DNA from 4 places in the Marinobacter sp. CA1 genome. Region 2 is predicted to be linked to each of the others. Evidence: predicted binding sites of a transcription regulator. Region 2 holds the regulator's gene; each other region holds the start of a gene.
The links. Region 2 encodes FliA, which starts transcription of late flagellar genes. Its sites were predicted from a motif close to CTAAAGTTTNNNNNNNNNNNGCCGNTAA; they were not measured.

Region 1 (3,118 bases), 150 kb from region 2:
CCTCAATAGCGGCGTTGAGGGCCAGCAGGTTGGTCTGGTCGGCAATGGTGGATATCACTTCCAACATATCGTTCATGCGGCTGGTGCGCTCATCCAGCTCCTCAATACGCTGGGCGCCGGCCTGCACTTCGCCGTTCAGAGCCTGTATGCCTTCCACCGCGGTACGGGCCAGACGTTCGCCAGTGTTGGCAGATTCAGCGGTGTCTGACGACTTGCGGGCGGTGTTGATGGCATTTTCCCGCACCTGTACCGCGGACGCCGCCATCTCGGTGGTGGCACTGGCAACCTGGTCGGTGTTGTCTTTCTGCGCCAGCACCTCCCGCTCGGTGGTGTCGGATTTCTCCGCAATACTGCGGGCCGCTTCTTCCACCTGACGGGCGTTGTCCAGCACCGTGTGCATACTGTCACGAATGCGGGTCATCATGCGGTTGAAGGACTGTGACACCAGGCCAATCTCATCGTTGCGGGTAACGTCCAGTTCGATGGTGAGATCGGAGTTGGAGGAAATCTCGTCCATCCGGTCCCGCAACCGACGCAACCGGGAGAACACCAAACGCCCCAGCACCAGCGTGGTCAGGGCGAAGGCGCCCACGAAAATCAACACCTGAATGCTGCCACTGGTGAGCAGTTGCTGGTTCAGTCGGGCATCACTTTCGGCCAGCGAGTAGTCCACCCGGATCGCCCCCAGGACATCGCCGTCCTGGGCCTGGTGGCAGCCCAGGCAGTTCACACCCTGGTAGTTCTCCCGGGCGATCACCGGTTCGATCAGGGTGTAGATCCGGCCCTGATCGTTGCTGGAGTACTCTTCCACCCGCTCTCCGGCCAGCGCCCGTTCGCCCAGCTCTCCGCGCTGTTGCTCAGCCTTGGTGCCGGCCCCGTACATGGCGTTAAGCTGATCACTGCGGATCACCCGCACGTCCAGCACGTCCTCCGAGGCCATGGCCTTCTCCCGCAACATTGCCCGGTTACCAATGGTGCCGGTCACCATCATGGTGTTGAGGGCATCAAAGTAGGACTTGGCCAGGCCGTCGACGTAGCGATGGGTGTAATCCTCCAGGTGGGCACGCTGGGCCTGGGCGCTGTACAGCACCGTGAAGACCAGTACCAGGGAGAACGCCACCGCCAGGGCGGCAAGCAGGAGAAAACGGATGGAATAGTGTTTTTTCATGGTGACCCATTAGCCTGTCCGCCGGTTCCGGGCGGCGTGGTGATTATTGTAAGAGCTCGCCTCTCATCGTTTTTTTGGGCGACCTACTAAACATAGACGGCGTTATGACGAAAAACTTTATAGATATGCGTCAATTTTCAACCTGATATAGATCAGGTCAAGGGCAGGCAAATGTCAGATATTGCAAAACCTTGCGCGGCCGAGCCAAAAAGGTCTGAAACAGGAAGGGGAAGTAACGCAAAGAAAAAGGCGGGGACTGTCGTCACCCGCCTCAGACTGCTGACAAACCCCGGTTTTCCGGGGTTTGTTGCATTTGGTGGTTCTGTTTTCAGCCGACGGTCGCTTGAGTCAGCCTTCCTCGTCGATACTTCCTATCAACCCGTTTTTGAGTCCATGCCAGGATAGACGCCTGTAAGACCAGTGCTGCAAGCGATTTCAGCCCCAAAATACGCGCCAGGAGCTGCGCGATCTTCTTCATATTCTGGGCAGTCGCAGCCAACAGACATTGCTCGCGGACCTTTGACAGCCCTCGCAATCGAGCATAGCGATGGCCATGCAACTGCTTGGCATCCGCGAACGAGCGCTCCACCGTCTCTTGCCGTCGTTTGTATAGCGCCTTGCCCCAAGGCGTTAACCGGTTTTGGTCGACTCGTTCTTTGCTGTCCTGCCAAACGTGGCGGGTGAGCACCTTGACGTGGTTAGCGCTGCGCGTGCACTGACCAAGTAGCGGGCAGTCTTTGCAGTGAACCGGGTTGGACTTGTACTCCCGGTAGCCCTGCCGGTTGGTGGTGGCGTAGATCAGCAACTGTCCCTCGGGGCAGCGATAGGTATTGGTTTCCGGGTCATAGGTGAAGGCGCGCTTGGGGAGATAGCCCTTGGGCTTGTTGGGGCGTCGGTAGCCCATCACGCCATAGATGCCCCGGTCTTCCAGGCCCTTGCAGAGACCCGCCGTGTAGTACCCCGCATCCAACCCCACACCCCAGACGTCAAAACCGAAGCGTTCTCGCTGGCGGTCCAACCGATCGAGGTAAGGCCGGCTGTCATGGAGATTGGCCGGGGTCGCGTAACTGTCTGTGATGATGGCATGACGCCCATCCACCGTCCGGTGGTCCAGATAGAAGAAGCCCTTGGGTTTCCCTTCCCGCACCATGTAACCGCTGTCCGAGTCGGTACGACTCACCTTGGTGTCCTTCATTTTGGGCGGCTGCTCGGACAGCTTCGTTTTCAGCGGCTGCTTGCCATGAGCCTTGCGGTCGCTCTCGATCGCCTGCTCCAAACTCTCCAGGTAATCCACCACCTTCACTTCCGCCTGTGCCAGGTCGTACTTGTTCTTGTTGGCGTTGGCCTTGAGGTGGGTGCTGTCGGTGTAGAGCACTTCGCCACCAACCAGGCCGTACCTCATGGCCTGAAGCACGATCTCATCGAAGATCTCCTGATAGATGTGGCTGTCATGAAAGCGACGACGGCGGTTCTGGCTCAGCGTGGAGGCATCTGGCACCTTGTCGGTCAGGTTGAAACGCAGGAACCAGCGGTAGGCCACATTGACCTGAATCTCCCGCACCAGCTGCCGCTCACTGCGGATACCGAACAGGTAGCCCAGAAACAGCATCTTGAACAACACCACCGGATCAAGGGCCGGGCGGCCGTTGTTTGCGCAATACAGGTGCCGTACACGCTCACGAATGAACTCGAAATCAATGGCGTGATCGATTGAGCGAAGCAGATGGGTTTCAGGAACCAGGGACTCGAGACAGACCATCTCGAGTTCGTGTTGTTGTGGGGAGGGCTCTTTGAGCATGGGGCAGCCTCTGGAAAGTCGCTGGCCCAATTACAACAACCCCCCGCTACCATGGCGAGGGTTTGTCAGCAGTCTGAGGCGGGGACTGTCGTCACCCGCCTTTTGTGTACCACACGATGGTGTCAGCCTGAGCTGACCGCGATCAGATCTCG
Region 2 (3,118 bases):
AGGCTGCGGGTCAGTCGTCCGACTTCCCGATAAAGGCTCTGGTCGCGAACTTCATTCAGCTCGTTGATCAGGCCCATGGCGCGGGCGTAATCGCCGGCATTGACCTGTTCCACCAGCTCTGCGGCCTGAGTCCGAAGCTTTTCGATTACTTCCGGGTCGAGGCCCTTCTCGTCATCGTTGTTATTGCTCATAGGAGCGCGTCCGACCCGTCACTGAATTCGTTCAAAGATTTTTTCGATCTTTTCCTTGAGCACCGCTGCGGTGAATGGCTTCACCACATACCCATTCACGCCGGCCTGGGCCGCCGCGACGATCTGGTCACGCTTGGCTTCGGCGGTAACCATCAGCACTGGCAGGGTTTTGAGGTTATCGTCAGCACGCACTTCCTTGAGCAGCTCGATGCCGGTCATGCCGGGCATGTTCCAGTCGGTCACCAAGAAGTCGTACTTGCCACTCTTGAGCATCGGCAACGCGGTGTTGCCGTCATCGGCCTCGTCCGTATTGGTGAACCCGAGATCACGCAGCAGGTTCTTGATGATCCGTCGCATCGTGGAGAAGTCGTCCACGATGAGGATTTTCATGTTTTTGTCCAATGGGACCTCCAGTTAATAACACCCGGAATTCGTGGGGCCGGCAGCCGTGACCCCTCAGGATTTCGGCCTCCCGACTAAATTCTAGCAGGCTGTCGGGATTACACCCTGTATTGTGTTGTCTTTCACCGACTTGTAAAGCATCTGTTACCAAATTCTACACAGATTGTCGGGTTATTCGGCACCGGCCATGATCAGTATCAATCCCGCCGCAGATGGCCACTGGCAAGGGATCTAGTGTCCCGCGTCAGCTTTCTGCCAGTCCGACAGACGGGCCCGCAGCCGCATCGCCGCCTGACTGTGAATCTGGCTGACCCGGCTTTCGCTTACGCCCAGGACCGCACCAATTTCCTTCAGGTTCAGCTCTTCCTGGTAGTAAAGACTCAGCACCAGCTTTTCTCGCTCCGGCAGCTCTTCGATGGCACCCGCCAGGCTGTGGCGGAAGGCATCCGAGGTGATGCCCTGCAGCGGATTGTCAGAACCGTCTGACTCCTCTATCGGCACCTCACCGGATTCATTGAGTTCATCGAGACTGAAAAGTCGCCCGCTGCTGGCGTCGTTGAGGCAGGCGTGGTAGTCGGCCAGACTCATATCGAGCTCGGCTGCCACTTCCACGTCCTGCGCTTCCCGGCCTTCGCGGGACTCCACCGCCTTGATGGCTTCGGCGACACGTCGGGCGTTGCGATGAACCGAACGTGGCACCCAGTCGCCCTTGCGTATTTCATCAACGATGGCGCCACGAATTCGGATGCCGGCGTAGGTTTCAAACGATGCGCCCTTGGTGGACTGGTACTTCTGGGCAGCTTCCAGCAGGCCGATCATGCCCGCCTGCATCAGGTCATCCAGTTGCACGGAATCTGGCAACCGGGCCAGCAGGTGAAGCGCGATCTTCTTGACCAACGGGGCATGTCGCTCAACCAGTTGATGGGCCTGCCCGGCGCCGGTGCGATGGTATAATCCCAGGTTCTTCGCCAATGTCATGTAACCAGCTTACCAGTGACGGTGGATAAATCAGACCTCAACGAGCCGTTCGACAAAAAACTCCAGGTGCCCGCGGGGAGAGGACGGCAGTGGCCAATTGTCCACCTGCTCGGCCAGCGCCTTGATGGCCAGGGAGGCCTTGGCTCGGGGATAGGCATCAAGCACGGCCCGCTGTCTCTGCACGGCTTTTTTAACGGCTTCGTCGTAGGGCACTATTCCCGTGTATTGTAGCGCGACATCGAGGAAACGTTCGGTTACCCGGGCGAGTTTTCCGAACAGGTGTCGCCCTTCCTGCTCATTGCGAACCTGGTTGGCCAGGATGCGGAAGCGGTTGATGCCGTAATCGCGGTTCATCAGTTTGATCAGGGCGTAGGCATCGGTGATCGACGTAGGCTCGTCACAGACTACCAGCAGCAGCTCTTGGGAGGCCCTCAGGAAGCTCACCACCGACTCGGAAATGCCGGCTGCGGTGTCGACGATGAGCACGTCGATCTGGTCCCCCAGCTCACTGAACGCATTGATCAGGCCGGCATGCTCCAGCGGTGACAGTTGGGTCATCTTCTGGGTACCGGAGGATGCCGGCACGATCTTGATGCCGCCTGGGCCATCTACCAAGACATCGCGGAGATCGCACTCACCATTCAACACGTCGGACAGATTGTTGTTGGCGGTAATACCCAGCAAAACGTCGATGTTGGCAAGCCCCAGATCGGCATCCAGCAAAACCACCCGGCGCCCCTTCTGGGCCAACGCGATGCCAAGGTTCACCGAGACATTGCTCTTGCCGACGCCGCCCTTGCCACCTGTAACCGCGATCACCTGAACCGGATGTGATTTGCTCATATTGTGTCTTGTCTCTTGCCCATCAGTGTCCGGCACCCACGGATGCCGATGACTGGTTTACTTGAATACTGACTACGGTCGACGCCGGCAACGGCTCAGGCGCCCTCGGCCACCACCGTATCCCGCTGTACCTGCTTGAGCCGTTCCACACCCTGGCGGACCAGGGTCGCCGGTTCGGCGTGGTGCAGGTCGTCCGGTATCTTCTGGCCATCGGTATAATAGGCCACCGGCAGCCCCGTCTCCATGGCAAACCCCAGGGATTCCCCCAGCGTCAGCGCTTCGTCCAGCTTGGTAATTACGCAACCGGCAAGATCCGCCATCTTATAGCAATGCCAGACGGATTTCATAATACGGGGCTGGCTGGTGGCGGACACCACCAGGTGCGGGCGAATCGGATAATCACTGCCCGCCAGTTCCGCCAGCTGCTGCTGATAGCCCTTGTCGCCCTGGTTAAGGCCGGCGGTATCGATCAGCACCAGATGACGGTCTGACAGCTCCGCCAGAATATCGTCGAGGGAATGCCGGTCATCCACTACCCGAACCGGCACGTTGAGGATGCGCCCGAACACGAACAGCTGTTCATGGGCGGCGACCCGGAAGCGGTCAGTGGTCACCAGCGCCAGCGAGTCGGCGCCGTGACGCAGTACATACTGGGCCGCCAGTTTGCCGATGGTGGTGGTCTTGCCGGCACCGGTCGGGCCGAC
Region 3 (3,118 bases), 1.3 Mb from region 2:
TTGTTAACAAATCTGGCAGTACTTTTTTCTAAAGGAATTCTCAGGGGCGCCGTTAAGCATTACAGCAGGGCGGCGTACCCCAAACATTGACAGGGCGCCAGACCTCTTACCAATACCTGAATTGTTTGAGGAGATGCATTATGGCTCTCGGTATCAACACCAACATTGCTTCCATCAGTGCTCAGAACCAGCTGAACCGTTCCCAGAGCCTGTCCAACGAGTCTCTGACCCGTCTGTCTTCCGGCCTGCGTATCAACTCAGCCAAGGACGACGCTGCTGGTCTGGCTATTTCGACCCGGTTCGATACCCAGATTCGTGGCCTGACAGTCGCCCAGCGTAACGCCAACGACGGCATTTCCATGGCGCAGACCGCTGAAGGTGGTCTGGATGAAACCATCAACAACCTCCAGCGTATCCGTGAGCTGGCGGTGCAGGCGGCCAACGGCTCGTTGACCGATGATGATCGTGCGTTGCTGCAGGATGAGGTGACTCAGCGGTTGAGTGAGATTGGTCGGATCAGCTCTGAAACCAAGTTCAACGGTCAGTCCGTACTCGATGGCAGTCTGAACAGTGGTAACGCAGTAAGCTTCCAGGTCGGTACCCAGTCTGGCGAGACCATTACCTTCGCTTTTAACCAGGATATGAGTGACACCGGCCTTAGTGTTGACGGTGTTGATATTTCCGACGCATCTGGCGCTTCCAGTGCGCTGGCAACCCTGGACACTGCCATCGATACCGTAAACTCCTTCCGCTCCGACCTCGGTGCGTTGCAGAACCGGTTCGAGAGTACCATTAACAACCTGGCCACCAACATCGAGAGCGCCAGCGCTGCCAACAGCCGAATTCTCGACGCGGACTTTGCCGCCGAGAGTGCTAAGCTGGCAAAAGCGAACGTGCTCCAACAGGCTGGTATTTCGGTTCTGGCACAGGCAAACGCCCGTCCGAACCAGGTCCTGTCCCTGCTTCAGTAATCGAGGCCGGGTAACGGGTTAAAATTGACCGGCCTGTCCAGTGGGATAGGCCGGTCTTTTGCCGTTAGGGAATAGCGGGGTGTGCTATGAACGAAGTGGGTTTAAACAACCTGGATCTGAAGATGGTTCAGTCCTCCGGGGAGTCTTCCCGCGCCAGCAATGCCGGTACGGCGGAAGCTGGTGTGAGGTCGCCTCAGAAGGGATCGACGGCTTCAGAGCAACCCTCAAATGCATCAGCGGCGTCAGCAGCTGCCGTTGCACGCGAGCAGGCTGTCGCGCAGGAGAAGCGGGCCGCAGAGCAGGAACAGGACAGTGAGCGGGTCGACCAAGCGGTCTCCCGACTGAACGATTACGTGCAGAGTGTCCAGCGTGACCTGCGGTTCTCTGTCGATGACGATTCCGGCAAGACGGTGGTGAAAGTCATGGACCGGCAGACCGATGAGGTTATCCGGCAGATTCCGGATGAAGTTGCTATGAGGTTGGCCGAGAAATTGCAGCAGGACGAACCATTGACGCTGTTTGACATCAAGGTCTGACCAATCCGCCGAAAAATGGGCGGGAGATTGCCGGCCTGCTCAACGGCGCACAACATGGAACGGCAAGGAATGCAGTTGGGGCGGTAAAGTTTTGCCGCCAGGTGCCGATACACGGATTAGCTGATCAAGAAGACGACGACGTCGGGAGGTACAGGCATGGCAGGTATCACTTCACTGGGAGCCGGGTCCGGGCTGTTCAGCATGGATTTGGTCGACCAGCTGGTCGCTGCCGAGCGCACGCCGACACAGGCCCGGCTGGATCGTAACCAGCAGCTGTATGAAACCAAGATTTCCGCCTACGGTGCCCTTCGCAGCGCTCTGGAAGGCCTGAAATCACCTCTGGAGGCGCTTAGCAAGCCGGATGGTCTTCGGGCTTTTACGGCGGCGTCGAGTGACGAAAACGTGGTTGGTCTCGATGTCGATCAGAGCAAAATCATCCGCGGCAGCTACAACATCAACGTCACCCAGTTGGCCCAGGCGCAATCGCTCGCTTCCAATGACTTTGCTGATCGGGATACTACCGCGGTTGGTACCGGTACGCTGACCATCAATGTTGGCGGTGAGTCCACCGACATCACCATAGACAGCTCCAACAACACCCTGGAAGGCATTGCCGAAGCCATTAACGATGCGGGCGCCGGTGTGTCCGCAGGCGTCGTCGACACCGGGTCAGGCTTCCGCCTGGTAATGTCCTCTGAGGAGTCCGGGCTGGACAATGCCATCGAAGTGTCCGTTTCCGGTGACGGTGACGGCAGCGACACCGACGCCAGTGGGCTGTCCCAGCTCGCCTTCAACGGCTCGGCGTCCAACATGAATGAAACCGTGGCGGCCAAGGACGCGCTGCTGGAAGTCAACGGCATTGCCATCAGCCGTTCCAGCAATTCGGTGGAGGGGGTCGTCGACGGGGCGACGTTCGAGTTGAAGTCAACGGGCACATCCACCATCAGCGTGACGGAGAACCCGGATGAGGTCGCTGATCGGATGCAGGCGTTTGTCGACAAGTACAACGCCTTTCAGGATATTGTTAAAAAGGCATCGGGCTATAACGCTGAAACTGAGCAGGGCAGCGTGTTAACCGGGGACTCGGCGATCCGCTCCATCCAGCGGGACCTGCGTAACCTGCTGGTGGACGTGCCAGAAGGCCTAGAGGACAGCCCGGTGCGGATGTTGGCGGATATCGGTATCAAGACCGACCCGGACAGCGGTAAACTGGAATTTGATAAAGAGGTCTTCAAGGAGAAGCTGGACGAGTACCCCGATTCCGTCGCTGCACTGTTTGGTGCGGAAGACGGTGTTGATGGGATCGCTACCAAGGCACTGGATGTTCTGGAGACCCATCTGGGCAGTGATGGCACACTGGCCAGCCGTACCGACGGTCTGAATAAGTCTCTGGAAGACATTGAGGACAAGCGGCTGAATCTGGATCTAAGGATGGAAACCTATCGGGAGCGACTGGTTTCCCAGTTTTCCGCAGCGGACTCGCTGATTGCCCAGCTTAACAGTACCGGTGATTTTGTGAGTCAGCAGCTGGCGTCCCTTGCGCCCCAGCAAAGCGGCGGCAACGGTTAACCGAGTGAATTTGGAGAGGTAACGATGAAGGGGCTTCAACAG
Region 4 (3,118 bases), 1.1 Mb from region 2:
ACGCCTCTACCAGCCGCTGCAGGGATGCCGTCAGATCAGACATCTCGCGGGAGGCTCCCAGGGTCTCCTCGGCGTTGGCGGCCGTGCGCTGGCCAAGGGTGCCAATCTGCTCCACGTTGACGTTGACGTTCTTGGTCACCGCCGACTGTTCCTCAGCGGCCTGGGCAATCTGGTGCCCCATATCGACGATGGCCGCGATGCCCCGGGTGATCCGATCCAGTGCCTCGGTCACCTCCGAGGACTTGGCCACCGTGGCCTCGGTCACTTCGTGGCTGTTGGTCATGGCATCCACGGCGTCTTTGACACCGTTCTGCAACCGGGAAATCATCCCCTCGATCTCTTCCGTCGACTTGTGGGTGCGCTGGGACAGCGAGCGAACCTCATCCGCCACAACCGCAAAGCCACGTCCCTGCTCGCCCGCCCGGGCCGCCTCGATAGCGGCGTTGAGAGCCAGCAGGTTGGTCTGCTCCGCAATGGCCTTGATCTCCACCAGCACCTGGCTGATGCTGCCACTGTCCTCAGACACCCGATTGATTACCGCCACCGCACCGTTGATCTCGCCGGCGAGGCGGTTGATGGTCTCGACCGTATCGGCCACCACCTGGCGCCCGATTTCAGTATCCTGCTCGGCGCTGCCGGCGCTGTCAGACACCCGCATGGCGCTCTCCGCCACCTCCTGCACCGCGCCGACCATCTGCTGCATGGCATCGGTGATCTGGGTGGTTTCATCCATCTGCCGCGCCGACGCCTCGCTGTTCATGGTCGCGGTTTCATGCACCCGGCTGGCCTGACGATCAACGTCGCTGGTGGTGGCAGAAACCGAGCGGATCAGATCCGCCATCTTGCTGGTCATGTTGTTGAACTCGGACGTCAGCTCACCCAGTTCATCGCGGTTGTCGAGCCGGATGGTCACCGTCATATCCCCGGCCGCCACGGTACGGGCCGCGTCGCTGAAGCGGTTGATCGCCGTCCGTACCGAAACAAAGAAGCCAATGTAGAGGTACACCACCACCAGCAACACCGCGGCCAGCGCCAGGAAGATCAGGTTTCGTTGCCGCTGCTCCGCCGCCAGGCGCTGCTCGAGATTGCCTGCCACTATGTCGAAAATACGGGCATGGAGACGGTCGATGGACTGGAACTGGCGCCCCACCACCTGGTTGAAGTCCCGCCAGGGCATCTCCAGTCGCATCGGCACGATGACGTTGGTATCGAGCGTATCCCGCACTTCGGTCAGGCCATTGCTGACGGAAGCCAGCAACTCGGCCTCAGCCGCCAACTGGTCCGACGCACTGGTGGCCACGTTCAGTACCGGCCCCAGCAGTGCCTGACGGTTGGTGAGCTCGTCGAAGACTTCGTTCAGGGCATCACTGAGGGCATAGCCCACCTGCCCTTCAATCAAGGCATAGGCCCCATAGGCCCGGGCCTTGCCCATGGCGCTGCGAGCGTCCTGGGTGGACTCCTCCACCAGCTTGAGCAGCGCCAGGTTCTCGCGGGAAACATCGTGCCCCAGTCCGGAGATCTCCAGGGTTGCAGACAACAGCGCCCGCGCTTTCTGAACAAACTCCTGATAATAGTTGAACTGCGGCGCAATGTTGCCCTGGTAACTGTCTTCCTCGCGGAGCTGGCGCCAGGCCGCTTCCAGTTCGGTGACCTGCTGTCGCCAGTCGCCGTCACCGTCAAACTGCACGTCACTGGCAAGCAGTCCGGCAAACACCTCATCAATGGTGCCGGCGGCTTCTTCAGACAGCGCAAGCAGGCCATCGTCGTTCTTGATCTTGCCGCCCGAGCGAAAATCCCGGAAGCGGTAGGCCGCATCGACCAGGCTGTCGACCTGACGCAGTTGGGCAAGGCCTTCCTGTTCACGGGTCAGGGTATCGAGGGATTGGTTGAGCTCACTGACAACCAGATAGGCAAGGCCACCAATCGGTAGCAGGAAGAGAATACTGATGAGGCCGAACTTGTAGAACATCGGCAGGCGGTTCATCAGGGAGACAGCAGGAAAGATGAGTCTCTTCACGAATTAACTCCCCAGGGCGTGTCTGGATTATTGTTATTTATTTGTATATCGCCGGATTGTCGCAGATCTTGAGCGAAATACATTGTAAATTTTCGACAAAGTTTTGTATTTGCTGTAATAAGTGCGAAAAGCAATGACTTCTGTTGTTCAGCATACCAGCCGCACCGTAAGCGCAATTGAGCCAGGACAATCCTGGCGGCACCCATCCTGCGTGCATTCTTTTTAGCTGGCTGCTGGCCAGTGCACAAACCACCATACAAACCACTACACCACGCCAATAATGACCAGCAGTGCCAACAGGCAGACCCAGACCAGCATGCTGCGGTTGAGCAGATCACGGATGGCCTTAAGACTGCGGCCGCCGAACTGGAGCCACTCATCGGGGTGCAACTCGGAGAACCGCTGCGGGTCGAGGGCAAACCCAGTCAGAGCACTGCTGGCGCCCGCCGCCAGTACAGCAGATGCCGACACCGCTGGCCGGCCCAGATACTGACGGCCAGAGCGCAGCCACCCCGACAGATCCCCGGCAACCCCAAAACTCAGCGATAGCAACCGCACCGGCAACCAGGCCATCACCTCCACCAACAAACTGAAGCGGGACCGGGCTTCCGCATCCGGCCAGTGATCCCGCAGCGCCACTAGGGCGCGGGCAAGAAATGCCAGCGGTATGCCACCAAGCACGAACCAGAACGCCACCAGGAAATAGCGCTCGAAGACGGTCATCATGAAGCGATGGCACAGCGACCGGTGCATCTGATCCGGGGAACTGGCCTGACCACGCTCACTGGCCGGCAGGCAATCGCGAACGTGATGCCAGGCCGCCTGCATGTCCCCCCGCTGCCAGGCATCGCTGTACACCTCCAGCCGGCCTTTCCAGCCAGGCAGGCCCATCAGCACCAGCAGCAACCCAAGCTCCAGGGGATACAGTACCGCCGGCCATCCTTGCCAGGTGGCCATCCAGTCGAGATAGAACAGCAGCAGCGTCACCAGCGCCACCGCCAGCAATCCAGGCAGATAGTTGCCTGCCGCCGGATGCGCCTGCCCACCAAGGCGATGGCAGAGCTGAGAGAAACCCTGCTCACCGTCCAGGCGGCCCGTAAT

Region 1: J2887_RS07475 (methyl-accepting chemotaxis protein) is a predicted target of FliA. The motif match lies at 1,262-1,289, and genes of this name have one in related genera.
Region 3: fliD (flagellar filament capping protein FliD) is a predicted target of FliA. The motif match lies at 1,591-1,618, and genes of this name have one in related genera.
Region 4: J2887_RS13010 (methyl-accepting chemotaxis protein) is a predicted target of FliA. The motif match lies at 2,063-2,090, and genes of this name have one in related genera.

What each region holds. Positions count from the first base shown of each region.
Region 1 is NZ_CP071785.1:1,598,215-1,601,332, reverse strand. Features, by position in the region: gene J2887_RS07475 (methyl-accepting chemotaxis protein) at 1-1,168, opposite strand, end outside; gene J2887_RS07470 (IS1182 family transposase) at 1,497-2,966, opposite strand; gene J2887_RS07465 (acyl-CoA dehydrogenase C-terminal domain-containing protein) at 3,109-3,118, opposite strand, start outside.
Region 2 is NZ_CP071785.1:1,750,542-1,753,659, reverse strand. Features, by position in the region: gene J2887_RS08105 (protein phosphatase CheZ) at 1-191, opposite strand, end outside; gene cheY (chemotaxis response regulator CheY) at 210-593, opposite strand; gene J2887_RS08095 (RNA polymerase sigma factor FliA) at 825-1,571, opposite strand; gene J2887_RS08090 (MinD/ParA family protein) at 1,602-2,414, opposite strand; gene flhF (flagellar biosynthesis protein FlhF) at 2,510-3,118, opposite strand, start outside.
Region 3 is NZ_CP071785.1:3,030,411-3,033,528, reverse strand. Features, by position in the region: gene J2887_RS13845 (flagellin) at 141-971, shown strand; gene J2887_RS13840 (flagellar protein FlaG) at 1,058-1,507, shown strand; gene fliD (flagellar filament capping protein FliD) at 1,664-3,076, shown strand; gene fliS (flagellar export chaperone FliS) at 3,101-3,118, shown strand, end outside.
Region 4 is NZ_CP071785.1:2,849,361-2,852,478, forward strand. Features, by position in the region: gene J2887_RS13010 (methyl-accepting chemotaxis protein) at 1-2,017, opposite strand, end outside; gene J2887_RS13015 (histidine kinase) at 2,282-3,118, opposite strand, start outside.